One region of the Bacillus sp. NPDC094064 genome, then DNA from elsewhere that is predicted to be linked to it. Evidence: riboswitches for the same ligand, from Rfam matches in the RefSeq annotation. Region 1 holds a riboswitch; the other holds the start of a gene.
What was found. Region 1 has a riboswitch for FMN ahead of ribD (bifunctional diaminohydroxyphosphoribosylaminopyrimidine deaminase/5-amino-6-(5-phosphoribosylamino)uracil reductase RibD). Riboswitches for the same ligand answer to the same signal wherever they lie in the genome.
Positions count from the first base shown of each region.

Region 2: it holds a riboswitch for FMN, as region 1 does, so the genes downstream of both, ACQKNI_RS06135 (ECF transporter S component) here and ribD (bifunctional diaminohydroxyphosphoribosylaminopyrimidine deaminase/5-amino-6-(5-phosphoribosylamino)uracil reductase RibD) in region 1, are expected to answer to the same signal.

Region 1 is NZ_JBNNUI010000009.1:216,401-232,756, reverse strand. Features, by position in the region: gene ACQKNI_RS20690 (aldo/keto reductase) at 1-588, opposite strand, end outside; gene ACQKNI_RS20685 (GrpB family protein) at 710-1,234, opposite strand; gene ACQKNI_RS20680 (YqkE family protein) at 1,303-1,566, opposite strand; gene ACQKNI_RS20675 (bifunctional metallophosphatase/5'-nucleotidase) at 1,767-3,356, shown strand; gene ACQKNI_RS20670 (ribbon-helix-helix domain-containing protein) at 3,451-3,927, opposite strand; gene ACQKNI_RS20665 (alpha/beta fold hydrolase) at 4,049-5,047, shown strand; gene ACQKNI_RS20660 (Na+/H+ antiporter family protein) at 5,177-6,496, shown strand; gene ACQKNI_RS20655 (LacI family DNA-binding transcriptional regulator) at 6,509-7,384, opposite strand; gene ACQKNI_RS20650 (GNAT family N-acetyltransferase) at 7,484-7,966, opposite strand; gene ACQKNI_RS20645 (alpha/beta hydrolase) at 8,048-8,971, shown strand; gene ACQKNI_RS20640 (DUF2552 family protein) at 8,982-9,227, opposite strand; gene ACQKNI_RS20635 (CDGSH iron-sulfur domain-containing protein) at 9,367-9,573, shown strand; FMN riboswitch at 9,764-9,907, shown strand; gene ribD (bifunctional diaminohydroxyphosphoribosylaminopyrimidine deaminase/5-amino-6-(5-phosphoribosylamino)uracil reductase RibD) at 10,216-11,328, shown strand; gene ribE (riboflavin synthase subunit alpha) at 11,310-11,954, shown strand; gene ribBA (bifunctional 3,4-dihydroxy-2-butanone 4-phosphate synthase/GTP cyclohydrolase II) at 11,967-13,160, shown strand; gene ribH (6,7-dimethyl-8-ribityllumazine synthase) at 13,179-13,640, shown strand; gene ACQKNI_RS20610 (hypothetical protein) at 13,665-13,985, opposite strand; gene bioB (biotin synthase) at 14,167-15,165, opposite strand; gene bioC (malonyl-ACP O-methyltransferase BioC) at 15,167-15,976, opposite strand; gene ACQKNI_RS20595 (alpha/beta fold hydrolase) at 15,942-16,356, opposite strand, start outside.
Region 2 is NZ_JBNNUI010000002.1:284,779-301,134, reverse strand. Features, by position in the region: gene ACQKNI_RS06165 (metallophosphoesterase) at 1-136, opposite strand, end outside; gene ACQKNI_RS06160 (LysM peptidoglycan-binding domain-containing protein) at 205-684, opposite strand; gene ACQKNI_RS06155 (CPBP family intramembrane glutamic endopeptidase) at 707-1,270, opposite strand; gene ACQKNI_RS06150 (RecQ family ATP-dependent DNA helicase) at 1,270-2,799, opposite strand; gene ACQKNI_RS06145 (helix-turn-helix domain-containing protein) at 2,789-3,850, opposite strand; gene ACQKNI_RS06140 (ferredoxin) at 4,148-4,396, shown strand; gene ACQKNI_RS06135 (ECF transporter S component) at 4,513-5,091, opposite strand; FMN riboswitch at 5,254-5,393, opposite strand; gene ACQKNI_RS06130 (hypothetical protein) at 5,642-6,328, shown strand; gene ACQKNI_RS06125 (peptidoglycan DD-metalloendopeptidase family protein) at 6,415-7,029, opposite strand; gene ACQKNI_RS06120 (cob(I)yrinic acid a,c-diamide adenosyltransferase) at 7,113-7,694, opposite strand; gene resE (sensor histidine kinase ResE) at 7,816-9,591, opposite strand; gene resD (DNA-binding response regulator ResD) at 9,591-10,307, opposite strand; gene resC (cytochrome c biogenesis protein ResC) at 10,610-11,767, opposite strand; gene resB (cytochrome c biogenesis protein ResB) at 11,782-13,407, opposite strand; gene resA (thiol-disulfide oxidoreductase ResA) at 13,529-14,050, opposite strand; gene rluB (23S rRNA pseudouridine(2605) synthase RluB) at 14,145-14,873, opposite strand; gene spmB (spore maturation protein SpmB) at 15,162-15,692, opposite strand; gene spmA (spore maturation protein SpmA) at 15,689-16,285, opposite strand; gene dacB (D-alanyl-D-alanine carboxypeptidase DacB) at 16,278-16,356, opposite strand, start outside.

The DNA of each region.
Region 1 (16,356 bases):
GAATACTTCGCCGCCCCTCATTAATGGACTCCATGCTTCCATTTGAATTTGCTCACCTTGACAGAAAGCACGCAATTCAAATTGCGCTAACATCGGATGAAGTTCCACTTGGTTTACCATTGGCTTCACTTTACAATTTGGTAATAACAATTCTAAATGATGTTGATGAAAATTAGAAACACCAATTGCGCGCACTTTACCTTCTTCATATAATTTTTCTAAAGCTCGGTACGTATCAACATACTTTCCTCTAATTGGCCAATGTATTAAATATAAATCTACATAGTCCATTTGTAATTTCTTTAAGCTTTTTTCAAATGCCTCAAGTGTTTCCTCGTATCCTTGATCGTCGTTCCAAACTTTTGTTGTAATAAATATGTCTTCTCTCGGAATCCCTGATTCACGAACCGCTTCTCCGACACCGCTTTCATTTTCATATACAGTTGCTGTATCAATTGAACGATATCCAACTTCTAGCGCTGTTTTTACTGCTTGTTTTACTTCGTCGCCTTCTTTCGCTTTATAAACGCCTAGGCCAATCATTGGCATTTTCACGCCATTATGAAGTGTAATTGTTGGAATATGCACAGTCGTCTTCCTTTCATTGTTACATTTTTATAAACCACAACTTTATTTCAACAATATTTATCCCAAAAGTCAAAACTTACGTACAGTTTACATAATAATTTTATACACGAAACACGTGAACTCAATTATTCACGTTTCCCTCTCTCCATTCTTTCGCTTTCTCATCCACATTACGTACAAACTCATTTTTTCCTTCCGTATATTGCATGCCATCATATGTATATTTTTCGGCTAATTCTTTCTTTAAAGTTGCATATGCCTCTGCTTCTTCACAATGAGCCATCATATAGTCACGAAATGCTAAATGCCTTACTATCTCGGGATTTCCTTTTTCAAACACGTGTAAATGATACGAGCGTTTTTCCTCCGTTCCATGAATAAAAAAGCGGCGTCCTGAAATACCATTTTCCCCTTTGACGATGTAACCAAGCTCTTCAAAACGTTCATTCCAATGATCTACTCTATCGATACTCTCTACTTCCATAATCATATCTATAATTGGTTTAGCTGCCAGTCCTGGCACTGACGTACTTCCAATATGATGGATTTTCACCATTTCTGGCATCGCTGACTTTAATCTTTCAGCCTCCATTTGAAATTTTTCGTTCCAATGATTTTCATACGGAACGACTACAATTTTTCTCATTTTAACTCCCCTTTTCTTACAAACTCGTCAAAAAATGATCAGTGGTATTTCACTGATCATTTTTGTTATTATTTAAAGTCTTTCCAAGTAAGATTGCTTTCACTTAACAGTTCTTCAAATGATTTATTTTTTTCACGTTCTTTTTGTTCTTGACGCTTTCTTTCTAGTTCTGCTGCCTCTTTTTTCTCTTCTCTCACTTGCAACTCTTTTTTCTTATTCTTTAATTGTTGCATGAGTGAATCATTTAATTGATCCCCTAATGTTAGCGATTCATTCTTTTGTTGATTCACTTGAGATTGTCTTTGTATTTGTCTTTGTTTCTTTTTCTTCATGCTGCTCACCTTTTACTTTTTTCTCCATTATAGTAGATACTCGGTAGAATCGACAATAAAAAAGGTTCCTTACGCTATTATTCTTTTTTTGTAAATATGTTAATTTTTCGAAAAAACTAAATTTTATTGTGGATATAATCCTATGAATCTATTAAAATTATGTCGTATGATGTCAGATTATAAAAAAGGAGACATGAATTATGTGGAAAAAAATTATCCCTGCCGTTGCTGTTTTAAGCACTATTACTTTTTCAAGCGTATTTGCCGCTCCCCCATCTCAGACTCCAGCTGAACAAAATCGCTACATAGACGTACAAATGCTTGGTATTAATGATTTCCATGGACAACTAGATACTGTAAAAAAAATTAATAACAAAGAAGCTGGTGGCGCTGATTACTTAGCCACTTATTTAAAAGAACGTAAAAAACAAAATCCGAATACACTTCTCGTACATGCTGGCGATGTTGTCGGAGCTAGTCCACCAGTTTCAGCATTGTTACAAGATGAACCAACAATTGAATTTTTAAATGACTTAAAATTTGATGTTGGTACAATCGGAAACCATGAATTTGATGAAGGTATCGATGAAATGAAACGCCTCATTTACGGTGGATATCACGAAAAAACAGGGAATTTCAAAGGTGCTAACTTCCCTTATGTAGCTGCTAACTTTTATAACAAGTCAACTGGTCGCTTATTTTTACCACCATTTACTGTAAAAATGGTAGATGGTGTTCCTGTAGGATTCATCGGCGTTGTTACAACTGATACACCAAATGTCGTTATGCCTACTATGCTTAAAAATGTACAGATCACTGACGAAGTTGAAGCTATTAATAAATCAGCGCAACAGTTAAAGCGTCTCGGCGTTAAATCCATTGTCGTCCTTGCACATGTTGGCGGAACGACTGATGAATCTGGTGTAACAAATGGCGACCTTAACCGAATTGCAAATGAAACGGATCCAGAAGTTGATGTCATTTTCGGTGGGCATAGTCATACGTATGTAAATGGTACAGTTAATAATAAGCTTATCGTACAGGCGAACTCTTACGGAACGGCTTTTTCAGACGTAGATGTAAAGATTGACCGTAAAACAAAAAACATTGTAAAGAAAAAAGCTGAAGTTATTACAACATATCATGAAGGTGTAGAACCTGATAAACAAGTAAAGCAAAAACTAGATCAATATAAAGAAAAAATCGCACCACTTGTAAATGAAGTTGTAGGAAAATCTACAGCACCTATTGACCGTAAACAAAACGATGCTGGTGAGTCCACTCTCGGAAATGTAATTGCCGATGCACAGCGCCAAACGATGCAAGCTCAAATCGCACTTATGAATCCTGGTGGCATTCGTAATGACTTAGACGCTGGCGATATTACATGGGGCGAATTATACGGTATTCAGCCTTTTGGAAATCAATTGATTAAATTGGATTTAACAGGTCAAGATATTCGCGATATTTTAAATCAACAATGGCAAAAAGGTACAACAAGAATGCTCCAAATTTCAGGTATTCAATATACTTGGGATGCAAGCAAACCAAACGGTGAAAAAGTGACAAGTATTAACTTAACGAATGGCGAAGAATTATCTCCATCTAAAACATACAGCGTAGTTGCGAATGCTTTCTTAGCTTCTGGTGGTGACGGATTCGTATCATTTAAAAATGGGAAGAATTCAGAAACTGGTCCAAACGACTTTGAAGCGCTAGTCGATTATGTGAAACAATTAAAAGAACCAATTCAGCCAGTTATTGATGGAAGAATTCAAAAAATAAATTAAGTACGCTATGTACAAACAACCTTTATTTTACTTGTAATATATGTGAACCCCAAAAAGGATACTCGTTCTTAAAATGAACATAGTATCCTTTTCTTTAGTTACCAAAATGTGATGTTTTGCTAACACCATATTGTTGTAAAAATTGTAGTAACGCCTCTTCGACAAGTTTAGATTTTTGAATCCCTTTCGATTCTGATATAACATCTAATTTCGCTAATATTTCTACATTAATAGAAAAGGTACGTTTCTTTTTCTCTATACTTTTACTCATAATTGGTGCACTTACTTCTTCTCTTTTGCTTAATAATTCATAAATACTTTGTAATTGCTCATAAATTAATAGTTGATAATCTGTTTTCGCATATTGAAGGGCGGTCGCTTCTTGGAGTTGTAAGTGACGTGGTTCTTCTCCATCTCCTACAAAAATACGTTTCTTCTGCTCTCCATCATATTCGTATCCAATCAATCTCAATTTCTTCGATAATGTATAGGGACTTATTTCAAGGCGCTTTGCTATAATAGCGATTGATTCACGTCTATTTAGACAATCTATAATTTCTCCAATCGTCACAATTTCCCTCCTCCCGTGTTGAAATGACACTAGTATGGTATGTTACAATGATTTTCTAACAGTATATGCAAAACGAATAGCCTGTGCGATTCGTATGATTTCAGAAAAGGAGGGTTTCAATATGCTTTTTCGTAGCTATACCCCACAGTTTTATAATGAAAATAAACAACTCATTCCTAATAGTATCGCTACGATGGAAAGCGTTATGATTAATAATCGAAAACAAACTCTCCTTATGCGCGGGCAAAACGTAGAGCAACCTATTTTATTATGCTGTCACGGTGGACCGGGCATGGCACAAATCGGATTTATTCGTCATTTTCAAAAAGAATTGGAGAAACACTTCATCGTTATTAATTGGGATCAGCGCGGGGCGGGTAAATCCTTTTCAATGAAAGATTTCGGGGCAACTTTTACAATCGAACAATTCGTTTCCGATGCACAAGAAGTTATTCAGTATGTACTTAAAAGGTTCAACAAACAAAAACTATTTCTCGCTGGCCATTCTTGGGGAAGTATTATCGGGCTTAACATAGCACATCAATATCCACAGTATATCGAGGCTTACATCGGTATTGGACAGATTGTACATATGAAACAAAACGAAGAATTACTATATCAGCATTTAATTAACTCTGCTAAAAAACATGATCATAAAAAAGCATTAGCTTCCCTTTTAAAATTAGGGAAACCACCATTTTTAGATACGAGACGTCTCATTATTCAAAGAAAGTGGCTTGGCACATTCGGAGGAGCAATCCAAAACGGATCTTCCTTTTCTTTCATACGAAAAGGTTTCTTTTCTCCTGAATATACGCTATTAGACTGGTTTAAGTTTCTCGCAGGAAATTTAAAATCTGGCGTTTTATGGGAAGAAATGCTGACAATTGATTTCTTTTCTTCTATTGCAAGTTTATCTATTCCAGTTTATTTTTTTTCTGGTCGCTATGATTATCAAACTCCTTATGCACTCGTTCAAGAATATTGTGATGTGATAGAAGCGCCCATAAAAAAGATGATTTGGTTCCCAAATTCAGCACATTCTCCTGATTTAGAAGAACCGGAATTATTCGCTAATTCTTTGCAATCAATTAAACAAGAGCTAGCTTTTCAGCATTAGTAACAAAAGGCTCTTTTACATTTCATAGAAAACATTTTATAATAATATGTCGCAAGTATGTATAAATATAGCGAAGTACTTCATATTTACTTGCTTTAACAGAATAAAAATTAGGAGATTACATTTATTATGAATGCTGTACTCGTCGCAGTAGCAGTCATGCTATTGCTTAGTTTGTTACGTGTCCAGGTCATTGTCGCCATCATTGTTGGAGCTTTAACAGGCGGACTTATCGGTGGACTCGGTATTTCAGAAACAATTAACACTTTTACAACTGGTCTTGGAAACAGTGCTCCTATCGCTTTAAGTTATGCAATGCTTGGCGGTTTCGCTATTTCCCTTTCCAAAACAGGACTTCCAGATGCTATGATTCAAACCGCATTAAAATGGGTTGGCAACGAACAAGACACAAAAAAACAAATTTATTCTAAAATACTTATTTTATTCATCATTTTAACAATGGCTTGTTTCTCACAAAATGTTATTCCTGTTCATATCGCTTTCATCCCTATCTTAATTCCAGCACTTTTAAAAGTATTAAATGAGTTGAAAGTGGATCGCAGACTTGTTACATGTATTATTACATTCGGGTTGATTACTCCTTATATGTGGGTTCCAGCTGGATTCGGAAAGATATTCCATGACGTATTACAAACAAATGCTGCACAAAGTGGTCTTACATTTGATGTTACACTTATTCCAAAAGCGATGACGATTCCCTCAATCGGTATGATTATCGGGCTATGTGTAGCAGTATTTATTACGTACCGAAAACCTCGTACGTATGAAACAGAACAAATTCATACTGCAGCAAATGAAATCGTTCCCTATACAAAGCGAAGTATTACTTTCGGGCTAGTATCTATCTTAGCTACATTGACTGTTCAATTAGCAACAGAATCAATGATTTTCGGTGCTTTAGCAGGGATTATCGTCTTGTCAGTTAGTGGTAGTCTACCGCTTAAAGAAGCAGACGCGATATTAACGAGCGGAATGCGCATGATGTCCTTTATCGGATTTGTTATGATTTCAGCAGCTGGATTCGGCGCTGTTCTTCGAAAAACAGGACATGTTGAATCGCTTGTGCAAACGAGTGCACAGATAATCGGAAATAACAAACCACTTGCTGCATTTCTTATGCTCGTTATTGGACTGCTCGTTACGATGGGAATTGGTTCATCCTTTTCAACTATCCCTATCTTAACAACAATTTTTGTACCTCTTTGCATCCAGCTCGGATTTAGTCCAATGGCCACCATTGCAATTATCGGTACAGCAGGAGCGCTAGGCGATGCAGGATCTCCAGCATCAGATAGTACACTTGGACCAACATCCGGTTTAAATGCTGATGGTCAACATCATCATATATGGGATACATGTGTACCAACTTTTCTGCATTATAATATACCGTTACTTATATTTGGCTTCATTGCGGCCATTACATTATAAAAGGTGCGTTTTTTACAACGCACCTTTTACTTTTATTTTTCCAATTAATTTTTGAAAAGCTATTTTCCCATTTTCTTCGACATATCTTTCAATCGTCGGTAGCGATGGACCTATCCATCCACACTCTATACTCCCGTTAGGTCCAATAATTTGTAATTTATCTGGTATAGGGATATTTAAAACTTTCGCTGCTCGGATTAACTCAATAGCAATCGTATCACTTGAGATTACAATTCCATCTATATACGGATGATTTTGTAGTAATGTAATGAATTGTTTATTCGTATACCCTTGTACACTTTCCTCTCGATAAGAGATTCCTTCCTCCCAAACAGCGTCTAAAAATCCTGATATATGCTCTTCTACTTCTTCGCTTTCATCTCCCTCACCGATATAAGCAAGAAAGTGACAACCTTTCTCTTTCAATAAAGAAACAGCTCTCTGTCCACCTTCATAATACTCTGTAAGAGATTGTTTTTCATCAATCACTACAAACGGAAATGCAATTTCTCCTATACTTTTAAAAACTGATTTTGTCAAAATAACCCCTGCAACGTTATTTTGCTTTAACATATGTATATATTTATCTTTATTCTTTATATTACAAACAATTATTTGATATCCTTCTTCATATGCTATTTCTTCCATACAATGTAGCAAAGTGATGTTTGATGGATTACATAAATTATCTACAAGTAATGCAATTATCGTTGAGTTTTGTTTAAATAATGGTTTTGCCGCACTATTTGGTCTATAATGTAATTCCTCAATTGCTTCCTTTACTTGTTTTACTGTGTCCTCATGAACGTATCCTTTTTCATTAATAACTCTTGAAACAGTTGCGACTGAAACACCTGCCAATTTTGCAACATCACGTATAGTTGCCACATCGTCACCCCTTAATATGGTAATAGATTACAATTTTACGGTAACTTAAATTACAATTTCCGTCAAGGATAATAACTTATATTTCTGAAAATTGTTACATCACTTCATTATACGATATTCTAGCTGAATTTCATGTAATATCGGGATTCGATCATACCCAATACGTGGAATTTCTTTCTTTATTTTTCGTGCCTCTTCCACTGCGTTCACATATAAATTTGTCATCATGAAATTACGTTTTTGGTAAAAACGTAATGCATTCATATTATCATTCGTTGTAATGAGCCAAATCTGCCTGCACCCTTCTTCTTCAGCAACTTGTAATACACAATCCACAAGTTTCGTCCCTATTCCTTTTCTTTCTTCAAAGCTATCTAACGATACAATTTCGCACATATTTCCGGTCACTTCATACGTTATAATTCCGATTATTCTGTCTTCAAATAGTGCAACAAATCCTGGCAACTCTTCTAACTGATGCCCCTTACCACGTGAAACCATCAATGAGCTTCCCCAATTCTCACACATGAACATTCGAATTGTCTCTTTCATCGCTGGCGTAATTTTTTGTATATGCAGCATTTCCTATTTCTCCCCTTTTATATCCATGTGATACAATGTAAGTGTATCACATGTAACGGTATTTGGAGGATGAGGTAAAGTATGAAACGTTTTTTTGCAGCATTGTTTACTATACTAGGTGCGATAACTGCCCTTGGAATTTTCTTTACAAATAAAGTGATGTACTTAAAGAAAAAAACAGAGGAAGAAGTTCTAGAACGAGAAACGAAAAAACATTTTCGTATAGAAGATTTTGATGCTCTTCATAAAGAAGAAATTCATATTCCTTCGCAATTCGGATATGATCTTCATGGATATTACATTCCTGCTGGTCATTCCAACAAATTTATGGTTTTCTGTCACGGCGTAACTGTAAATAAAATGAACTCTGTAAAATATGCAAACTTATTTTTAAACAGAGGATATAACGTCTTGATTTACGATCATCGTCGACATGGTAAAACTGGCGGGAAAACAACAAGCTATGGATACTATGAAAAACATGATTTAAAATCCGTAGTTGACTGGCTAAAAAGTCGTTTTGGCACAAATATAACACTCGGTATTCATGGTGAATCCATGGGGGCTGCAACACTTCTTCAATACGCAGGACTTGTAGAAGATGGTGCCGATTTTTATATTGCAGATTGTCCTTTCTCTGATTTTTACGGACAATTACAGCACCGTTTAAAGGTTGAATTCCATTTACCAAAGTGGCCTTTATTGCCTTTAGCAAATGCTTTTTTAAAAGTTCGTGACGGTTATACGATTCGTGAAGTTTCACCAATCGACTGTATCAAAAATATTAATAATCCCGTTCTCTTTATTCATAGTAAAGATGACGATTATATTTTAGCTGATATGACGAAAGCTTTATATGAAGCAAAAGAAAATAATAAACAACTTTATATTGCAGAACACGGTGCACACGCTTGCTCTTATAACGAAAATAAGGAAGAGTATGAAACAGCCGTCGATCAATTTTTAAACACATACGTAAAAGAAACAAAAAACAGGCTTGCATAAGCCTGTTTTTTTATTGCGCTAAAACGTCTGTAACTTGTTCCATATTTTCAGAAATCCACTTTACCGCTTCATCTAGTGTTGGAAATTCTGTCGTTTGAAACGTTACCTCATCTTGAAGTAACCAAACATCTTTTACTTCTTGTCCTACACCTGCAATGGACCAATGTAACAAACTATATGGATGATTATCATTCAAAAATGATGCCCACGTGCGCTCATTTGCAATATTTCGTAATGTACGTAATTGTTTATCCATCTTTCGTCACCTTACTCTAGTCAGTTATAAAAAACATTATAACACTCTCTTCTCTTCCAAAGAAAGTGCTCTTTTTATATTGTCAAGTACTTCCCTTGATTATATGATGAAACTAAGCGTTTGGAAAGGAGGGATAGCATTGGCAAAAGTACAAATTAAAGTAAATGATAATGGCTCTTTTCGCGTTACAGGGGACGTGGAACTAGTCGACTCACAAGGAAATGTATTCCCAGCAAAACCGGCATTTTCTTTATGCCGTTGTGGCTTATCAAAAAACATGCCTTATTGCGATGCTTCGCATAAAGGGAAATTCGAATCTGTTGTTAGAGCACCAGAGGCAGAGTAATAAGGCAAGTAACATGCACATTTCTTTGTGCATGTTTTTTCTTTTAATCAAAACCTGTATAGCCCTTTCCCTAACAACATTTCTAATACTTTTGTCTCCATTCCAACCTCTATGTATTTTCACACAATTCTTCACATTCGAATATTTTTTGCTAGCCTTTTTTCTTTTTTGTGCTATAATTTGACCAAACAGCATCCTTCGGGGTCGGGTGAAATTCCCAACCGGCGGTGATGAAGTGAAAACTTCTAAGTCCGTGACCCGTTTTCAACTCGAAAACGGTGGATCTAGTGAAACTCTAGGGCCGACAGTATAGTCTGGATGGGAGAAGGATATGTTTCTAGTTTTTTATATAGTGAATACACTTTTATTTCAGTATGCATATTTTTAAAGTTTCATTTTGAAGCTGTATATATGCTTAGTTTTCTATACTCATTTTTTATACTGAAATAAAAAAGAGACAACTAGCGTTTAAAAAATTTGATATCTTTGCTAGGTTTTTTCCTTATGCAAAAATATCAATCATCGTTAGGTTTCTTTCCTATACTTTCGTATTCGAACTATATTTCTAGAAATCACGTCTCCCAAACCCCAAGGATATTAATTCCTTGGGGTTTTTTGATTTTTTTAGGAGAGGTGAAGAGAATGACAGATCAAGAATATATGAGGATTGCCTTGCAGTTAGCAAAAACTACATCAGGACAAACGAGTCCAAATCCTATGGTTGGTGCTGTTGTTGTAAACGATGGAAACATCGTCGGTATGGGCGCTCACTTACATGCTGGTGAAGAACACGCAGAAGTTCACGCCCTTCATATGGCTGGTGCGAACGCCAAAAACGCTACCGTTTATGTAACACTTGAACCGTGTAGCCACTTTGGGAAAACACCTCCTTGCTGTGAATTACTCATCAAAAAAGAAGTCAAACGCGTTGTCATTGCTACCCTTGATTGTAACCCACTCGTTTCTGGTAATGGAAAAAGGAGATTAGAAGAAGCTGGCATCGAAGTAACTACCGGTGTTCTTGAGGAAGAAGCCACTTTACTAAACCGATACTTTTTTCACTATATGAAAACGAAACGACCGTTTGTAACAATTAAAACAGCGATGAGCTTAGACGGAAAAACAGCAACTACAACTGGTGAAAGTAAATGGATCACAGGTGAAGAAGCACGAGCTGATGTTCACCAATACCGCCATACACATGATGCAATTCTTGTCGGGGTGAATACGGTTATAGCTGATAATCCGCATTTAACAACAAGAATTCCTAACGGGGGTAAACATCCTATACGCGTTATTTTGGATACCCATTTACGAACGCCACCATCTTCCCATGTCATGACAGACGGTGTAGCACCGACATGGATTATTGTCGGGAAGGATGTAAATAAAGAAAAAATAGCTTCTTATGAATCTGAAAATATAGCTATATTCCAAATGAGAACAAAGCAAATTGAAATCCAAGATGTCTTATACCTACTCGGCGAAAAACAGATACTTTCTCTTTTCGTCGAAGGTGGGCAAACAGTGCATGCAAGTTTTTTAAAAACAAACAATTTCAATGAAATTGTAACCTATATAAGCCCGAAATTAATTGGTGGTAAAGATGCCCCTACTCTATTTGGAGGAAATGGTTTTTCAAAATTACAAGATGCACTTCCCTTGAAAATTCAAGAGATGAAACAAATTGGCGATGATATAAAAATCGTTGCGAATGCTCAAAGTGAGGTGACGAAATGTTTACAGGAATTGTAGAAGAATTAGGAACGATAACAAACATGCAACAAAGCGGAGAAGCGATGAAATTAACGATCCATGCAAATAAAATTTTATCAGATGTTCACTTAGGTGATAGTATCGCGGTTAACGGTATTTGCTTAACTGTAACGAGTTTTACATCTACTTCATTTACAGTTGATGCAATGCCTGAAACGATGCAATCAACCTCACTTCGCCTGCTTAAATCCCACTCTAAAGTAAATTTAGAGCGAGCTATGGCTGCAAACGGACGATTCGGTGGACATTTCGTTTCAGGACATATTGATGGCATCGGGACGATTTTAACTAAAAAACAACATTACAATGCCGTCTATTACAAAATAGCAATTTCTGATGAATTGCTGCGCTATTGTTTGCATAAAGGGTCTGTTGCTGTTGATGGAACGAGTTTAACGATATTTGATTTAGACGAATCTTCCATAACAATTTCACTCATCCCGCACACAGTAAGCGAATCTGTCATCGGAGAAAAGAATGCCGGAGACATCGTAAACATTGAGTGTGACATGATTGGTAAATATATCGAACGCTTTATTACTAAACCTGTAAAAAGAACAGGCTCAATGACCGAGAGCTTTTTACAAGAAAATGGATTTCTATAAGGGGGAAGTATAATGTTTCATCGTATTGAAGAAGCTCTAGAAGATTTAAAACAAGGAAAAGTCGTTATCGTATGTGATGATGAAAACCGTGAAAATGAAGGTGATTTTATTGCTTTAGCAGAGTATATTACACCGGAAACGATTAATTTTATGATTACACACGGTCGCGGTCTCGTTTGTGTACCAATTACGGAAGGGTACGCGGAGCGCCTACAATTAGAACCAATGGTATCTCATAATACAGATTCGCATCATACTGCGTTTACAGTGAGCATTGATCATGTTTCTACCACAACAGGGATTAGCGCTCACGAACGTGCAACTACGATACAAGAATTGTTAAACCCTGCATCAAAAAGTGCTGATTTCAATCGTCCTGGGCATATCTTTCCATTAATTGCGAAAGAAGGCGGTGTACTGCGCCGTGCAGGTCATACAGAAGCTGCTGTTGATTTGGCAAAGCTGTGCGGAACTGAGCCAGCTGGAGTCATTTGCGAGATTATAAATGAGGACGGTACGATGGCGCGTGTACCTGATTTAATAGCGTGTGCAAAACAATTTGATATAAAAATGATAACAATAGAAGATTTAATTGCTTATCGCCGCCATCATGAAACGCTTGTGACGAGAGAAGTGGAAATTACACTACCTACAGATTTCGGTACTTTCCATGCAATTGGCTATTCTAATTCATTAGATTCAAAAGAACATATCGCACTCGTAAAAGGTGATATTTCAACAGGTGAACCAATGCTCGTCCGCGTTCATTCTGAATGCTTAACAGGTGATGTATTTGGTTCATGCCGCTGTGATTGCGGACCACAGCTACACGCTGCACTTGCTCAAATTGAGCGAGAAGGAAAAGGTGTCCTTCTCTATATGAGACAAGAAGGACGAGGAATTGGCCTTCTTAATAAGCTTCGCGCTTATAAATTACAAGAAGAAGGATTCGATACTGTAGAAGCAAATGAAAAGCTTGGGTTCCCAGCTGACCTTCGCGATTACGGTATTGGCGCTCAAATTTTAAAAGATTTAGGCTTACAAAGTTTACGACTATTAACGAATAATCCACGAAAAATTGCTGGCTTACAAGGTTACGATTTAGAAGTAATCGAGCGTGTTCCATTGCAAATGCCAGCAAAAAAAGAGAATAAAACGTATTTACAAACGAAAGTAAACAAATTAGGACACTTATTAAACTTATAATTAAGGGAGAGATTTATTATGGTATTCGAAGGTCATTTAGTTGGTACAGGTTTAAAAGTTGGGGTTGTTGTTGGACGTTTTAATGAATTTATTACAAGCAAGTTACTCGGCGGTGCTTTAGACGGATTAAAGCGTCACGGTGTAGAAGAAAACGATATTGATGTTGCATGGGTTCCTGGTGCATTTGAAATTCCTTTAATCGCTAAAAAGATGGCTAATAGCGGAAAGTATGATGCTGTTATTACGTTAGGTACTGTAATTCGAGGTGCTACAACGCATTACGATTACGTTTGTAATGAAGTAGCAAAAGGTGTTGCATCTTTATCACTACAAACAGACATACCAGTTATTTTCGGTGTATTAACGACAGAAACAATTGAACAAGCGATTGAACGTGCAGGTACAAAAGCTGGTAATAAAGGCTATGAATCAGCAGTTGCTGCAATTGAAATGGCTCACTTATCAAAACAATGGGCATAAAAAAAGAGGCTACGGCCTCTTTTTTTATTTCCTTACCTTTTTCCGTACATCTTGTATTAATTCATCCATCGTTTTCCCTTCTGTTTGTATACGAAGAGTTTGCGCTGTTCTCCATACATTCTCTCTTTTTTTCGCTTCTTCTATAATAGTAATTTCTTTTCGTACTTCTTTTAAATCTTTCCCTTCCGTTTTCAAGCCAAAATGTTCTGCTTTCGTTCGAAAATGTTGTTCAATTCTTTGTTGCATTTCTTTTTGTTCAGGATTTTCGGCGGCCTTAACTGGATCAGCACTTATTGCTTTTATTAAAATTAGACAAGTCATAATCGCTAATATGTATTTGTACATGTAAAATCCTCCAACCCAATATAAATTACATATTTACTATGTACAACTAATGCTTGGAAAATTCGTCCACCAAAATTATTTTTTTCGCTCAAAAACCAATAGTATCAAGCGTTCCCAACTATTTATTACATTTTATTTACAAAAAAAGCAAACTCTTTTACAAGTTTGCTTTTTCTCTATCTTATAATGCACATTCCTCAATTTCGAATCCTAAATCTTCTATCATACCCCAGTCCGCAGTCGGCTCTTGCCCAGCTGTCGTTAAGTAATCGCCAACAAAGATAGAATTTGCTGCAAATAAACCGAGCGGCTGTACAGATCGCAAATTGATTTCGCGTCCTCCTGAAATACGAATTTCTTTTGTTGGGTTTACAAAACGCATCATCGCCAGCACCTTTAAACATTCTACAGGTGTTAACTCTTTTTGTCCTTCAAGCGGCGTTCCCTTTACAGCCACAAGGAAATTACATGGAATTGAATCTGCATCTATACGTTGTAATTCAAATGCAATTTCAGCACGCTCTTCTATTGTCTCTCCCATTCCAAAAATCGCCCCAGAGCATGGTGAAATACCAGCTTGTTTCGCTTTTTGAACTGTATCAACACGATCGTCATACGTATGCGTTGAGCAAATGCTATCATAATTGTTTGCGTGCGTATTTAAGTTATGGTTATAACGATGTACGCCTGCTTCCGCTAAGCGTCCTGCTTGATCTTCATTTAAGAAACCTAAACAACAACAAATCTTCAAATCTGTCGTATCACGAATCTCTTTAACGGCTCCAATTACATGATTTACTTCTTTATCCGTCGGACGACGACCAGATGCTACAATACAATATGTACCCGCTTTACGGCGAATCGCTTCATGCGCCCCTTCTACAATCTTTTCCTGCGTTAACCATGCATATTTATCAATCGGTGCTTCTGAAATAATAGACTGTGAACAATACCCACAATCTTCAGGACATAATCCAGATTTCGTATTAATAATCATGTTTAATTTTATTTTTTTACCAAAGTGATGATGGCGGATAATATAAGCTGCATTCATAATTTCTAAAACCTCTGTATCGTCAGCCTCTAATATCGCTATTGCATCTTCTTTCGTAATCATTTTCTCTTCTACTACGTCGTATGCAAGTTTCTTCCAATCCCTTTTTGTTTGTACTTGTTTCATTTCATCTCTTCCCCTCTTTTGTTATATGCACAAATAAAGCATGATACGTTGCCATTATCCCTTCTTTTTCCGTGAAGTCTCTTTCGTATATACGAAGCATCGTACGAAAGAGTGAAGGACTTTGACAGTAAGACTCTTCATTACTATTGGTCGCTCCTACTTTTCGAATAGAATGTAGAAACTCCTTAACTTCTGTAAAACGCTCTATGTAACATGTTTCAGAAACATGCACATCCCCTGTTTCTATCTTGCATATATGAAACAACTGATCTTTCGAATAAAAACGTTGACCAATCACTGTTTCATTTTGTATATTTTTTTCTTCTTTCGCCCGCTGGAACGAAGCATGCAATTCTTGAAATGTTTCATGTCCAAACGTTGAAAAGAGTAATAGTCCATCTATAGACAAATGATGAAATAAATTTCTTATCACTTGTTTTAAATCATTTAGCCATTGAAATGTGGCATTCGAAATAATGACATCATATGTTTCTTCAAGTTGTAATCTTTCGATATCCTCACAGTAAAACGTTACATTTTTCACGTTTTGTCTAGTTTTCGCAACTGCAATCATACTTTCAGCAAAATCAACAGCTGTAATATGCGCTTTCGGAAATAAGTCTGATAATTGCTCTGTGACATAACCTGTTCCGCATCCAAGTTCTAAAATACGTATCGATGATGTTTCACTATATCGCCGCTTCAATATAGAAAGTAACGAATGTGCCATCTTTTTTTGTACATTTGCATATTGATCGTAGGATACAGCCGCCCCATTAAACCGTTTTTGTAGTAACGTTTTGTTGATCATGTCGTATCCCCTCTACAAATTGAATGATTTCATTTGCGCAATATTCAAAATTCGTTACGCATAACACATGCCCAGCCTCACTTACTATTTTTAGCTTAGCATTTGTATTCTCTGTCATACTATGAGCTGCGGATAATGGACATATCACATCCTGCTCTCCATGAAGAAGTAACAACGGGACTTTGATATCTGTTAATTCGTTTCTCATATCTGTTTCTATTAAATAATCTAAGCCTAATTGTAAAGACTGAATGGAGTCTCCTTTAAAATGCAGCGCAATCTCTTCAAAACTCGTATTCTCCTTCAGCTCATTTTTTGTAAACATATTTTCATAGAACCGCTTGAGCGTATCTTCTTTCTTTCTCACCAAATTCTTTTTC
Region 2 (16,356 bases), on a different contig from region 1:
TTTGAAAACTTTTCGGAAATTCTTTAAACACTAAAGTATGTTTCAACACAGTATTACGCATCGCTTCTTTATACATCACAAGAAGAAATAGAATACCAATACATATGAGAGTACTTAATAATATAATCCATATCATATATTTTCCTCCCCTCCTCATAAAGGTAATCCTCGGTTTTTATAACAAACTATGAATCACTTATTTTATTAGCTTTCTTGCTCTGCGGACTTATCTTTTATCGGAATTTTTAATTCTTGCCCCACACTTACTTCATCTTCTTGTAAATTATTATATTTTTTAATCACTTCAATCCCACTGTCATCTGAAAAATATTGCTTCGCTATACTCTCTAAAGTTTCTCCCTCTTTCACCGTATGCGTTGCCACTTTCTCAGACTGTTTTGGTGATTCGGATTTAGCTGAATCAAAGAAAATTACTTCAAATGCACTTTTCGCAGCATTATTACTATCACTTTTCACCTGAATATACTTATCTGTATACCACAATATACTAATTGGTAGCAATATGAACAGCAATGTTAAAACCCGGACGAAAATATGATTCATTTTAAATTTTTGTTTTTTCTCTTTATTCCTATGAATTTCACTACGCGGCGGTAAACTTTCATTTTCTTCCACTCGCTCAACTTCTATTTCCTCTTCAAAATCAGGAATTCGTTTCCTCATGTTGTTCACCACCACCTTCCATTTATTTTCTTAATTGGAGCCCCATTATAAAATCAACAAGAAAGTGTGCAAAGATTGTTATAAACAAATTTCCTGTCCATTCAAATACATAACCAAAGACAAAACTAATGAAACAGACGAAACAAAACAAAAACGGTTTTTTTATATAACGAATATGTAACACTGCAAATACGAAACTCGCTATTACAATTCCAAAATGAGTCTGCACTACACCTCTAAATAAAAATTCTTCCGCGAAGCCGATCACAAACGTAATAACGAGTAATTGCATAACTGACATTCCTTGAAACATTTTATCGTTAATACCCCCATCATCAAACCATGACTCTGGAAATACTCGCATTGCAACATAATCTAATAACACAATACCAATCGCTAACAAACCACCTATTATGAGTATAGAAACCGGTTCCCATTTCCAAAGACTATACACTGCCTCTATATCTTGAAACAATATATATGCGAGTAAACAGCCAATACCAATGATAATTAACTGTGTTATATACAAATTCAGCCTTATTTCCTTTGGACTCATATCTTCAATATTATGCCTTTGAATGTTCATCATTCCCCCATCTTTTCTAGGCCGAAAAGCTTTTGTAACTCTGTTTCCCAATTATAGTCGAAATCCGATTGTTGCGCTTGTCTTTTTTTATAATCTGTTTTTGTAATACTACAGTAGTCGCAGCAATTTTTTAACTCGTTCTCTTTTCTATAACCGAACTGTTGCAACAAATATTCACGTCTACACCCTTTAACTTGTATCCATGACTTCATGTTTTCTAACTCACTATATTTATTACGTAGCCTTAATTCTACTTCAGCTATTATTCTATTCATAATTTCATCTGACAAGCTCTCCAATATTAATTTTCGCTGTTGTATGATTCCAAGCTGTTCGAGATGATAGCGGATAAAACGCCAATATTGTTCATTAAATCTTGCTGCATTATAACAAATTTCCTCTACATCTTCTATTGGTAATTCTTTCGTTTGAAACATCCTTTCTTGTAGTAACGAAAATAAAAATTGTATTTGTGACTTACTTGGCAATTCATCCTCTATTATTGAAATTGGCAAATCGTGATCTAACGGACTACATAATAAAATGGCGATACTCGGTTCACCATCTCTTCCTGCCCTTCCGATTTCTTGTAAATAAGACGCTATATTAGTCGGATAATGGAAATGAATAATATATCTCGTATTCGACTTATTTACCCCCATACCAAAAGCACTTGTACATATTACAAGTTGCAACTGATTATTCATAAACTGTTGTTGAATTAACATACGCTCTTCATGTTCCATACCACCATGATAAAAAGCTACACCAGTAACGCCTTTCCCTCTTAAATATTCCGTTAAACGTTCTGTCCACGCTCTACTTGAACAATATACAATCCCAGGACCTTGTAAATACATCACCTGATCAAAAAGCGCCTCTTTCTTCTCTTCTATCGTCTCTACAAATTGTACTTCCATTGCAATATTCGGTCGATCAATAGAGTACACATGCTGCGTGACATTCTTTAAATTTAAACTCTCTTCTATATCTCGCAGTACACCTTTTGTCGCTGTGGCCGTTAATGCTAGTACGACAGGGGATCCAATGCTATCAATTACTTGATCTAACTTTTTATAATCCGGACGAAAATCATAGCCCCATTGTGAAATACAATGAGCCTCATCAACAACAAATAATGAAATATGAACTTTCTTCAATTCTCTTATTAACAATTCCGACTGCAACATCTCTGGTGAAACAAAAATAAATTTATAAGAAGCTAATTTTTTCATTGCTTCTCTTTTTTCATTTAATGTCCGAAAACTATTAAATGCGATTACTCTATTTTTCACAATATACTTTAATTGTGTAACCTGGTCTTCCATCAAAGATAATAACGGCGATACAACAAGGACTGTGCCTTCTTGCATTAAACCTGGAAGTTGATAGCACATAGACTTCCCCCTTCCGGTCGGAAGCATTGCTATTACATCTTTTCCTTCCAGTAGGTCTGTAATAACCCCTTTTTGTCCTGGACGAAATTCAGAATATCCAAACCACTTATATAAATATTCCTCAAGTTTCATTTATACCCTCCATACGTGCCAATACAAGGCGGACTTCAAAATAAGAGATATTTTCCCCAACCGCTTGTTTCAATTCACGCAACTTGCGTGTTTGTAATGTCTCAATTACTTTTGTTACTTTGTCTATTTTTTCTTTTTCCATAAACATCTCAATGGAAAACTCTTTTTCCCGCAAAGCAATTTCCACAAAATGATCTTCTATCGTTGCTACCTTTAAATTTCTAATTGTCGCTATCTCCTCTAAAGAACGCCCTTGTCTCCAAAAATTATATGTTTTTTTCGTTGATAAACTAAATAATTCAGCTCTTTCATTTGGATAAGATATAATTTCAGCTAATAGCGGAAATTCTTTTTCTTGATCGCGCACTGCTTGTATAAAGAAGTGAATTGTGCCCCAAAATAAAAAATACACCCTGAATATATCTTGTTTCGTAATCTCTGCTAATTGTTGCAATGTACAACCGATGCGTTCATAACCTGTTAGTCGATATGTTACAATCGTCGCTTCTACCACATTACTTCTCCCTAAAAGATTATGTATTTCTTTCCATAACCTTTTCGCCAATTCACTTCTCCTATACGGCATTCCGGTAAGAAAGCGTTTCACCCATACCATTATTTCAGCATCTTGTTGAATCGGGATGAATTTCGTATTATTCTGTTGTAAATTTGATACAGTTTGAATAATTAATGATAACCTTTTCCAAAACGTGTCACCTAATTCACCATAGTGCAAACCGTGTAAATACGTTGGAAAAGCATAATCTTCCTCCCATTTATGTAACTGCGCTTTACCTATAGGCGTTAACACATATGTATTTTCATGTATTTCCTGCATACAATCTGCTTGCAACAACTTTGCAACTTCATGATCATAGTCAGTTCTATTTAACGATTTATATATTCCGAACAAAAAAGAAATTCGGAACATGTTTCCATCTTGTAACGTTTGCGAAGAACGTTTTCCTTTTAATAAATAATAAATAGAAGAAACGGTTCTTTCACCATTCAATTGTCTCAAACAATACAATAATGTATATTGTAGTTGCATTACCGCTTCCACCTTCCAATCTAACTTTATTCTTTTTGAGTATGATTGCATCGGCTATGTTACTTATTAAACTTATCATATAGGCAATATATACTCGTATATATTCTATTGTACCAAACGAAATAACATTTACATATTTTGAAAATCTTATGACATAATTCAAAAATAAGTTGACACCCTAATTGATAAGCATTATCATTATAATTTTATGTTGAAAAGTTTTAAAAACCGTTTTACAATAAAGTTATAATTTTTATGACGAGCTTTTCACATACATATTATCAGGAGGGAAAAAAGATGGCAAAATATACAATCGTTGATAAAGATACTTGTATTGCATGTGGTGCTTGTGGCGCTGCTGCACCAGACATTTATGACTATGATGATGAAGGTATTGCATTTGTAACATTAGACGATAACCAAGGTATCGTTGAAATTCCAGATGTATTACTTGAAGATATGATGGATGCTTTCGAAGGTTGTCCAACTGACTCAATTAAAGTTGCTGACGAATCATTTGAAGGCGACGCTTTAAAATTCGAGTAGTCTTTTATTAACTTCAAAAAATGCCCCTCATATTAATGAGGGGCATTTTTTGTTTTCATGATACTTAATAAAAAACCATTAGTAGTTCCATACTACTAATGGTTTTATTTTATCTTTTATGCATTTTTCATTTTTGCAAACACCCATACTTTTAGGCGTGAAAATAACGCTACAAATACAATTGTCACAACAATTCCTTTAATCAAATTAAACGGTAAGATTGCCGTTACAACTGTTGTTCTTATCGCCTCACTAGACATAGCTGGTGAATTTAAAAACCAAGTGTAAGCTGGGAATATGATGATGTAATTTAATACACTCATAATAAGCGCCATTGTAATTGTCCCTAGCATTAATCCTGACGTTAAACTCTTTACAGTACGATACTTTCTAAATAAGAAAGCTGCTGGTCCAATAAATAAACATCCTGCAATAAAGTTTGCAATTTCTCCAACTGGCACTCCCGTTAAACTTCCTTGAATCCCGTAATGTAAAATATTCTTTATCGCCTCTACAATTACCCCCGCAATTGGTCCGAAGATAATCGCTGCAATTAAAGCTGGTACATCACTAAAATCAATTTTTAAAAATGGCGGAAGCCCTGGGAACGGGAAATCCAACATCATCAGTAAATATGCAATACTACTTAGCATCGCTACACTCACCATCTGCACTACACTGTTTTTTTGTTTCATCTTTCTCTCTCCTTTTCCATCGATCATCTCATGGAAAGTGGAAAGGTTCTGCTATGCCTATTTTTTCATAGAACGAAAAAACCCTTTGTGTTTTACACAAAGGGAGAATTTAAGGCACATCAAACAGACGTTCAAATACCTATCTTTTTTGAACGCTTGAACCTCCATCTTCTCCCATCCAGACTATACTGTCGGCTTTGGAATCACACCAAATCCTGCCTTAACGGCTCGCGGGCTTAGAACAAAATCATACATAGTTCATCACCGCCGGTCGGGATTTTCACCCTGCCCCGAAGATAGACCGATATTCTATTTTCCCCTTCATTATACAACAACCTTATAACATTGTGAACTAAAAAATTGTAACTTATTAAAAATTAGTTATTTATTTTTAATAACCACATGGAAATGACGAAATATTTTACAATACAACCCATATTTTTTATTATTCGTCATTTCTCTTATGAATTCCCTAGTCATATATAATTAAAAGTGATAAGATGTTGAATTGTTAAGATAAGAACATTTTCTGAATTATGGAGGAAATGTCATGAAGAAAGATAAGAGACACTCTATTCGAGAAGCAATGAAAAAAAGTTTAAGAAAAGAATACTTTTACTTAAAAAAAGAATTACTTTTCTGCTGTCCAATTGATTTAGGCACATTCTCAAGCGAGACATACTATGCTGCTTTCGATGAAGATGGCATCAGTATTTATCAGTATGATAAAAAATCAGAAAGTAAATTAAAATTGTGCGAGCGTCATCCATGGAAGAATTGGAATAAAGTGAAGGTTGATCACTATTTGACAACATCTCAATTTATTTTTCAAGGTGAGCGAAACTGGATTTTATCCCTTTTCCAAAAAGGAAAAGAAGCTCAAAAAATTATCGAAGAGCATACACCTTTACAAACAGAAGTTGTTTCCCGCTCTTTCTTAAAAAAACTTCCTGGTTTTCGTTCTAATACACCGTTGAATAAATACATCGGCAGCATTTGCTACACTGCACTTATTGCATTTTTATTAAAATGGATGATTCCATTTCAAGCACCACAAATCGCCCTGTACTCTATTTCAATTGGTTGTATGCTTCTTGGTCTACTCTGTCTGACAATTGGTTTAATTGAACCGACTATTGTACTGTTTCGGACAAATGAGAAAACAAGAACAAAAGTCTTTTACTTATATAGCTACTTAGCTATTTCTGGATTTATATGTGTCTTTATTTTTTGGTAAAAGAAACCGTCCCAAAATATATTTGGGACGGTTTTCTTTTAGAAATAGGTTGCTCTTTTTATAATTATATTTTCAGGACGTTTCACTTACTTAACGTATAATTGTTGATTTGGATAAATCCGCTCTTGCTGCAATCCATTTTTTTCTTTAATCTCATTAACTGTCATACTAAATTTCCGTGCAATTCCGACTAAAGTATCTCCTTTTTGCACGACATATAATGATGAGGATACGACTTCATTTTTTTGTTCATTTAAAACAAACAATGGATTCACCGCATTCTTTTTCGCCATCGTCCATCTCCCTTGATGAACTTCTAAATGTAAGTGCGCACCCCGCGATTCTCCTGTATTCCCCACTTCTCCAACTATTTCTCCTTTTGAAATATGATCCCCTTGAACTACATATCTCTTATTTAAATGTGCATACACAGCCTCATATTCTCCATGTTTAATAAATACAACATTCCCATAACTACTTGAATAATAAGACTTTGTAACCTTACCATCTTGAATAGCTGCCACAGGCGCTCCGATCGGTGCAGCTATATCAATACCATAGTGTTTTCCATTTCTTGTCCCAAAATAATCACTTATCTGACCTTCAACGGGCCATGTCCATCGATTCTCTTCTGCATAAACATGTAATTGAGATACATACAGTACAGTCAATAACATGACTCCACACTTTAACACTTTCATATACATCCTCCGTTTTCTAATCACCGCCATCCCTTCTCTATTTTGGTATATTACAGAAAAAAGTATACAAAAAAGAAAGTGAATTACTCCACTTCCTTCTCTTTCTTATCACGAAAAACTAATGCGCTGCGGTTATACTCCACATCTTTCACTTGTAATCGAGCATTTATTACTCTAGCTACCGCAAACAAATAATCAGATAATCTATTTACATACTTTAGAACAACCTCATTTATATCACTTTCTTTTTGCAATGATACGATAGAGCGCTCTGCTCTTCTTACAACCGTACGCGCAATATGAATAACAGCTGCTGCCTCGCTACCACCTGGCAAAATAAAACGCTCTAACGGCGGTGCTTCTTCTATATACAAATCAATCCTTTTTTCTAAGTTTTCAACCATATCGATTGTCACTTTGTAAGGAATTTTTTGCTCTACTATCGCCAAGTCTCCTCCGCAATCAAATAGTTCATGTTGAATATTTTCAAGTTCATTGTAAATATTTTCAAAAGATTGTTTCTGGAGCTTAGTCATTGCATATCCAATATGAGAATTCGCCTCGTCTATTGTTCCATATGCTTCTACACGGATATCATCCTTATCCACTCGGCCACCTATTACGCTCGTTGTTCCTTTATCTCCTGTTTTTGTGTATAATTTCATTTCTCCTCAGCCCCTTTCAACTAATATAGAAAAAAGTCCTACTATTATTTATTTAATTGCATTTACAAAAAAATAAAAAAACAGTAGAACTTTATTCATTACCAACTTTAAAAACACATATCTAAATTATACGATTAGGTAAATATACAGAGAATGTAGTTCCTTCTCCAACAACACTTGAAACAGAGATTTTCCCATCATGACCTTGAACAATATTTTTAGCAATCGCAAGCCCAAGTCCGGTTCCACCTTTTTTCCCGCGCGTTCTCGCTTTATCAGCTTTATAAAAACGATCAAACAAGAACGGAATATCTTCTTCAGGAATACCCGCACCTGAATCTTGTACTTCGAAAGTAAGGCCATTATTTTCCGTATTCATTACAAGTGCAACACGCCCACCTGCATTCGTATGACGGATTGCATTATCAATTAAATTCGTCAACACCTGTTCCATACGGTCTGCATCAAACGGATATTGTTCAATTGGGCTTTGGAAATCAACTGTTAGTTCAACTTCTTTATCCTTTGCAATCCCTTGGAATTTACGACCAATTTTTTCAACAAATGGATGAATATCCACTTCACCTATATGTAACTCTACATGACCACTTTCCATACGCGCTAAATCTAATAACTCATTTACAAGTTTACCTAAACGAACAGATTCATCATAAATGATTTGAACAAATTCATTAATTTCTTCTTTCGTTTGCACAATATCATCTAAAATCGCTTCACTATATCCTTGAAGCATTACCATCGGTGTACGAAGTTCATGTGATACATTCGCAATAAAGTCTTGACGCATCTTCTCCAGACGACGTTCTTCTGTCATATCACGCAACACTGCTACAGCCCCACGAATTTTCGTTTGATTGTAAAGTGGTGTCATAAGAACTACATAGTTCCCTTTTTGTAAATTAATTTCAACAACTTGTTGTTGCTCGCTTTCTACAACGAGATGGAATAGTTCAACAAGTTCAGAAGGTAGTTTTTTACTTAGTTCTATCTCTTTCTCTTCTTGCCAAACTTGTAAGAAATGTTCAGCCGGTGGATTGATTACAACGACTTCACCTTCTTGATTTAACGTAATAACTCCATCTGCCATACTACTTAAAATACTAGCTAACTGCTCTTTTTCTTGTTGCAAAGCATTCATGTTAAACTTCAACTGTTTTCCCATTTGATTTAAGGCCGTTGCAAGCTCACCGATTTCATCCTGAGATACCATAGGGGCTTTCGCATCAAACTTGCCACGAGCCACTTCAAAAGCAACCTCACGCATTTTCCTTAATGGGGCTGTAATTCGAGTAGATAAGAAGAACGCGAAGAAAGTTGTTAAAATAATCGCAATCCCAGCTGATAAGAAAATGAAATCAGTCGTTCTCTCCATACCTTGTATCGGAACTTGTAACGATTCATATACGAACACAGCACTTTGATTTTTTGACTGCACTGGTTTCCCGACAATCATAATATCATTTTCAGTATTTTTATTCCTTCTACTATTAGAAGCTTTTCTAATGTTATTCTTAATTTCTTTTTTGTCTGTAAAAACAGCCGCTAATTCTTTATCTTCTTTCAAATCATCCATTGTAAGAGTAACTAATCCTTCTTGTTTCGGCGAAGAAGATATTTCCTTACCATCTTCTACAATAATAATCCTTGAAAGCGGATCAGAGAATTTGTACGCGATATTCTCAATCGTTTTTACATCAGCACCTTCTTCAATTAGCTCTGAAACACTTGTTGCGACTTTCTGAAGCCTAGCTTCACTCATATCAACATAGTACGTTCTAAAAAACTGCGAAAGTAAAATCGCAACAAATCCAAGAACAAACGAAACGAGAAGTAATATGGTCATCCATAACTTCCCTACTACACTTCTCCAAAGCATCAGTCGTTCACAACCTCAAACTTGTATCCAACGCCCCAAACCGTAACAATCATCTTCGCTGCATCTGGTGATTTTTTGCTCAACTTCTCACGTAAACGCTTTACATGTGTATCAACTGTACGTAAATCTCCAAAGAATTCATACTGCCATACTTCTTTTAACAATTGCTCACGATCGAATACTTTATCAGGCGCTTTCGCTAAAAATAATAGTAATTCGTACTCTTTCGGTGTTAAGTTCACTTCATTACCATCTGCTGTAACACGGTGTGCATCATTATCAATTGTTAAATGCGGGAATACAGTAACATCTTTTGTCGTTGTATCTTGTGTAAAGAATGTTGTCGGTACAGAGCGACGTAATACCGCTTTCACACGAAGCACTACTTCACGCGGGCTAAATGGTTTCACAATATAATCATCTGTTCCTACCTCAAACCCTTGTACTCTATTTACTTCTTCACCTTTTGCTGTCAGCATAATAATTGGTGTTGCTTTCTTCTCACGAACCCCTTTGCACACTTCGATACCGTCTTTACCAGGCATCATAAGATCTAATAAGATTAAATCATAATCATTTTGCAGTGCCATTTCTAAAGCTGTATCACCATTATCTGCTTCTTCAATTGTGTATTGTTCTCTTTCTAAATACATTTTCAATAGACGACGGATACGATCCTCATCATCTACAATTAAAATTCTTGATTCATTTTCCATTTCTACCCGCTGCGTATTTTTAACACAACGGTTCACACCTACCCTTCTACACTATTATGTTGCGCTATTCTCGTTTATTTAAGCAATCTTCTAAATGTTTCACTTCCCATATTATGCTTCACAAGAATAATAAATTTTGTTCAATTTTTTTCCAAAACTATGTATTTTTTTTGAACAGTATATAATGTCCTCGACATCATTTTACAAAATCAACCGCTACTTTGTCATGTTTTTCTCAAAAAAGAAGAAAAGTTGACAAAAATAAAATAGGAAAGTGACATACACTCTCCCATTTTATTTCTCTATGCGTATGAATGTAAACCCGCAATAATTAAGTTTACTACAATAAAATTAAACATTATGATTGCAAAACCAATTACTGCTAACCACGCTGATTTCTCTCCATGCCATCCTTTTGATAATCGTAAATGTAATACCGCAGCATAAAAGAGCCAAGTAATAAGCGCCCAAACCTCTTTTGGATCCCATCCCCAAAAACGCGTCCAAGCGATTTGAGCCCAAATCATCGCAAAGATTAAAGCTCCTAATGTAAACACCGGGAATCCAATTGCAATAGAACGATATCCGATCTCATCTAGTAAATCACTATTCGTATTCTTTACTAACGGCTGAAGTGCCGCCGATACTCGCTTTCGCAAAACAAGTCTTAATACAATATAAAGTAATGTTCCAACTAACACTGACCAAATGACAGTATTTAATTTTTTCGCATTTACAATCGCTGGGATTTCAGCTTTTGGCTCTAATTTATTTTCTGTCAGTAACTTCCCTTCGTGCGGTCCAACTAATGCCGGAAGATTATACTTCATCTCAACTTGCTGTTCATTTTTATCAATCCATTGAAACTTCGCTTCATATTTCATACCCGAAAATACCGTTGTTACTCCAATAAACCCAACTGTACAAACAAGTGTGAACACTACCGTCTCTAGCCAAAATGTACGTTTACTTCTCGTAGATTGATCTACATTTTTCAATAAATACATCACGCCCGTAATAAAACTAATCGCTAAAATCGCTTGTCCTGCAGCTGCAGTCGTCACGTGAATATGTAACCAATTACTTTTTAAAGACGGAATGAGCGGAGATATTTCTCTCGGAAACATGCTTGCATAGGCAATTAATAAAAGCGCAACTGGTAATGCAAATAGTCCGATTATACTTACGCGGTACATAAAATACATGACAATAAATGCGCCGACAAGCATCATACCGAAAAATGTACCGAATTCAAAAAAGTTACTAACTGGCGCATGCCCTGATGCAATCCACCTTGTAACAAAATATATTGTTTGTGCTATAAACCCTACAATTGTAATCGTTATTCCTACATTTGCCCATTTATGACCCTTTTCTTTAATTGCTCCCCCAAAAAATAGAGTTGCAACTAAATATAAAATAAATGCGGTAAAGAGAAAGTTACTACTTATTTGCACCATATCGTTTCCCCACCTTAACTAATTTTTTTATCCGTTACTTTATCATTCGGCTGCGGAATTGCTGTACCTTCTAGTACTCTTTCAATATCTTTCTTTAAACCGAACCAATTTTTATTCGTATGTCCTGCAATCCACCATTCATCATTAACACGTTGTATCCAAATACGGCGATGATTCCAATACATACCTTGAATCACACCAACCATAAATATAAATCCTCCAATACCGAGAATCCAAAGCGTTAAATCTTTCCTTACAGTAAGTGCTGTCGCATTTTGCATTTCAACACCTGCAAATGACATTTTATATTTGTTATTCCCATCAGGTTCTATATTTTGCTGAATACCAACAAAACTCACTTCACCATCTGGTGTTTCAGGCGTAAACATTTTAAACACAAATGCAGGGTTGTTTGGTAATTTTGTTTTCGTATTCGGTCTTCCACTCTCATCAAAATAAAAATCAGGAAAATAGCTTAATAGTTCTAGAGAATAACCATTTCCTAAATCATATTTTTCTGAAGGGTCTGCTAAATTTACTTTAATTGGTCCCCACTTTTGATTATTTTCTTTATTTTGCAAGTTAAAGGACATACTTTTAAATTCACTTTCTTTATAATCGACTTGATACACTGCAAATTGATCAAATTTCAACGGCTCGTTCACTCGAATTTCCGCTTCTTTTACTTTTTTCAATTTCGGTTCTTGCCCTGCTATATTTTCGCCTACCACCTTATATAATACAGCGTTTGTTTGGAAGTTTTTCGCAATCATTTTATCGCCTACACGATCAATTGCTTCATCATAAACTTCCTTGTCCTTACTTTTATCATAAACTTCCTTTATAAACTTCTCATTTTTTAAATAGTATTGCCCCTCCGTCCCTGGTATTTCTTTCATTTCACCATCACGTAACCAGAGCGCTTCATCTACGTACATGCTTGGTAAAGAACGAAGCATTACACCAAATAGGAAGATAATAAGACCGATATGATTTACATATGGACCCCAACGCGAGAAACGTCCCTTTTCTGCTAAAACGTTTCCGTCTTCCACTTTCACATTATAGTTCGCTTTCTTTAAATTCTTTTGCACTCTTTCCAGGTCACCATCTTGCGGTGTACCAGTTCCGTATAACCTTTGTCTCTTTAAAAAGCTAGGATGTCTTTTTACACCTTGCTTTTTTAAAGCTTTATAAAGCGGAATGACACGATCTAAACTACATATCACTAGTGAAATACCGATAGAGGCAATTAACATCCTGTACCACAATGAACCATACAAATTATTAAATCCCAATTGATAGTATAATTGCCCTAAAAATCCGTATTCTTGTTCATAATATTCAGCTGGTGCAATCCCCGGAGTTATGTACATTTCTTGCGGAAAAATAGTTCCGATCGCCGATGCTGCTAAAGTAATTACGATTAGCCATACACCCACTTTTACAGAAGAGAAAAAACTCCAAATTTTATCGACTATCGTTTTTGTATGCGTGAGAGATCTCCGAGCACTCCCTTCATAGCGCATATCCAATAGTTTTACATTTTCATTGCTTTCAAATGGTTTCCCACAAGCTTCACAAAAAACGGTTCCTATCGGATTAACATGTCCACATTCACACTTAATTTCTTTCAACACTCTCACCGCCCCTGTATCTATATGTACTATTGTATATTCTAACCTCAAGTTACCGCAATACTCAGAATTTTTAAACTGGAGGTGCTATAAGTGTGCACCTCGTATGTAAAGGCTTTCTTTATTACGGCGTAATTTTCTTTAAATATCCTTCTAGCTGTTCTTTCGTTTGTTCACCTATAATTTGCTCCACTACTTTTCCATCTTTATCAATCAAGAAGCTTGTCGGCAATGGACCTACTCCATATGTTCCTATAATCTTTTGTCCTTTATCAATGGCAACCGGGAACTTCAATCCATATTGGTTCACAAAGTTCTTTACTGCAATATCCGTTTCATCTGCATCTATCGCAATAATTTCAACGCCTTTTTCTTTATACTTCGGATATAGTTCATTCATATAAGGCATTTCTTTTTCACAAGGTTTACACCAAGTACCCCAAAAATTTAAAAATACACCTTTTCCCTTTAAATCTTTTAATTCAATTTTCTTTCCTTCTAAATCTGTCACAACAAAGTTAGGTGCTTCTTTTCCGATTTGCATTTTCTCTTTATCAGCAAAGAATCCTTGATAAAGTGTAAACCCTACAGCACTGCTTAAAATGAGCAAAATAATAACGCGAAATAATAAGCGATTTTTTTTCATATTGTCTCCCCTCTCTTCGACGAGTGATGAATATATGTATTTTTTAATAAATCACCAGCGGAGCATTCCACTGGTGAAAGTTTCACAATATCGATTAGCGAGGCTTTGTAGAAGCCAATGCACGTAATTGTTTCACCTCATGTGGTGTCAATTCTCTTGCATCACCAGGTCGCAGGCTACCCACTTCTAAAAAGGCGTAGCGTTCACGCTTTAGTTTCACTACTTTACAATCTAAAGCTTCAAACATACGACGTACTTGACGGTTACGTCCTTCATGAATTGTTAATTGTACAATCGCCATTTCTTTACGCTTGTCCCAAGAAATAATCTTCACTTTTGCTGGTGCTGTTTTTCCGTCTTCTAGCGCAACACCACGTTCTAACATGCGAATTTTCTCACCTGTTAGTGGGCCTTTTATTTTTGCAACATACGTTTTTTCAACTTTATATTTAGGGTGCATTAATATATTTGCGAAGTCCCCATCGTTTGTCATTAATAATACGCCAGACGTATCATAATCTAAGCGTCCGATTGGGAATAAGCGCTGTGTAATTTCTGGGAAAAAGTCTGTTACAACATTTCTTCCTTTATCATCTGATACACTCGAAATTACGCCAGTTGGTTTATATAGTAAAAAATAAACAGGTTCTTCTTTTTCAAGAGGGATGTTATTTACTTCTACTTTATCTTGAGGAGTTACTTTCGTTCCTAGCTCCTTCACTATTTTTCCATTCACTTTTACTTTTCCTTGCTGAATTAATTCCTCAGCCTTTCGTCTCGATGCAATACCTGCTTGCGCAATCACTTTTTGTAATCGTTCCATTTCTTTTTTTCACCTCGAATTTATCTTACCTTACATTAGAAAGACTTGGCAACCGCATACGCTTGACGGTTATTTGCTTCATCTTACTTAACAACATAGCGATGATAATAAACATATAAAGGTCAAATCATGTTTTTATCCTTTATTATTGTCCATATTTTTCATATTTCTCACAATAAAAGTTCATCATTTTGTCAAAAATACCGCATAAAAAAACCACTATTAAGCTACACCTTAATAGTGGTCGTATACGTATTATACGCGAAATAGTATAAAAAATGAATAGCCTTACTGAAACAATAAAGAAACAAACACAATCGAACAAATAATTCCGATTAAATCAGCAAAAAGTCCTACTTTTAATGCATCTCCCATTTTTCTAATACCAACAGCTCCAAAGTATACTGTTAATATATAAAAAGTCGTGTCTGTGCTCCCTTGCATCGTAGAAGCCAATCGCCCAATAAACGAGTCTGGCCCATATGTGGCAATTAAATCGGTCGTAATACTTAAACCAGCAGAGCCTGAAATAGGGCGTATAAGTGCTAGTGGGACAATTTCTGCTGGGACATGAATTAAATCTAACATCGGCTTCATTACAGATATCATCGCATCTAACGCTCCAGACGCCCGAAAAATTGAAATAGACACAAGCATTCCAACCATAAACGGTAAAATGGAAACTGCGATTTGAATCCCTTCTTTTCCTCCCTCAACGAACGATTCATACGTCGGAACTTTTTTTATCGTGCCATATAAAAGGATAAAACCGATTACACAAGGAATTACCCATAATGAAATTGTATTTACAATACTCATTTTTTCCGCCCCTTTCTACTCCTTCTTCTGTAAAAATAGCGGTCAATCCAAATTGCTCCGATCATAGAAAGTACTTGCGCAATGAATGTTACCCCAACAATTTCAGTAGGGTTCGCTGATTCATAAGTCATTCGAATCGAAATAACGGTAGTAGGAATTAAAGTAATAGCTGATGTATTTAATGCTAAGAACGTCACCATAGAACGGCTCGCCGAATCTTTTCCACCATTTAGCTCTTTCAGTTGTTCCATCGCTTTAATACCAAGAGGGGTTGCTGCATTACCTAATCCAAAAAAGTTCGCCATCATATTTGATAAAATAAATCCCATTGACGGGTGATCCTTCGGTATTTCCGGAAACAACCTTTTTACTATTGGCATAAAAAGTGTAACTAACTTTTTTAACAACCCTGCTTCTTCTGCAATTTTCATTAAGCCGAGCCAAAATACTAAAACACTAATAAGCCCTATACAAATTGTTACCGCATCTTTTGACCCTTCAAATACGGCTTTAGTCACTTCTTCCATCGTTCCATTTATCATAGCGTACACTATCCCTATAACTGCCATCGCTGCCCAGACGAGATTAACCATCGTTCCCAACACCTATCATGTAAGAAAAAATTTCTTTCACATTATTCCAGTACATTCCCGTTGTAGCTACT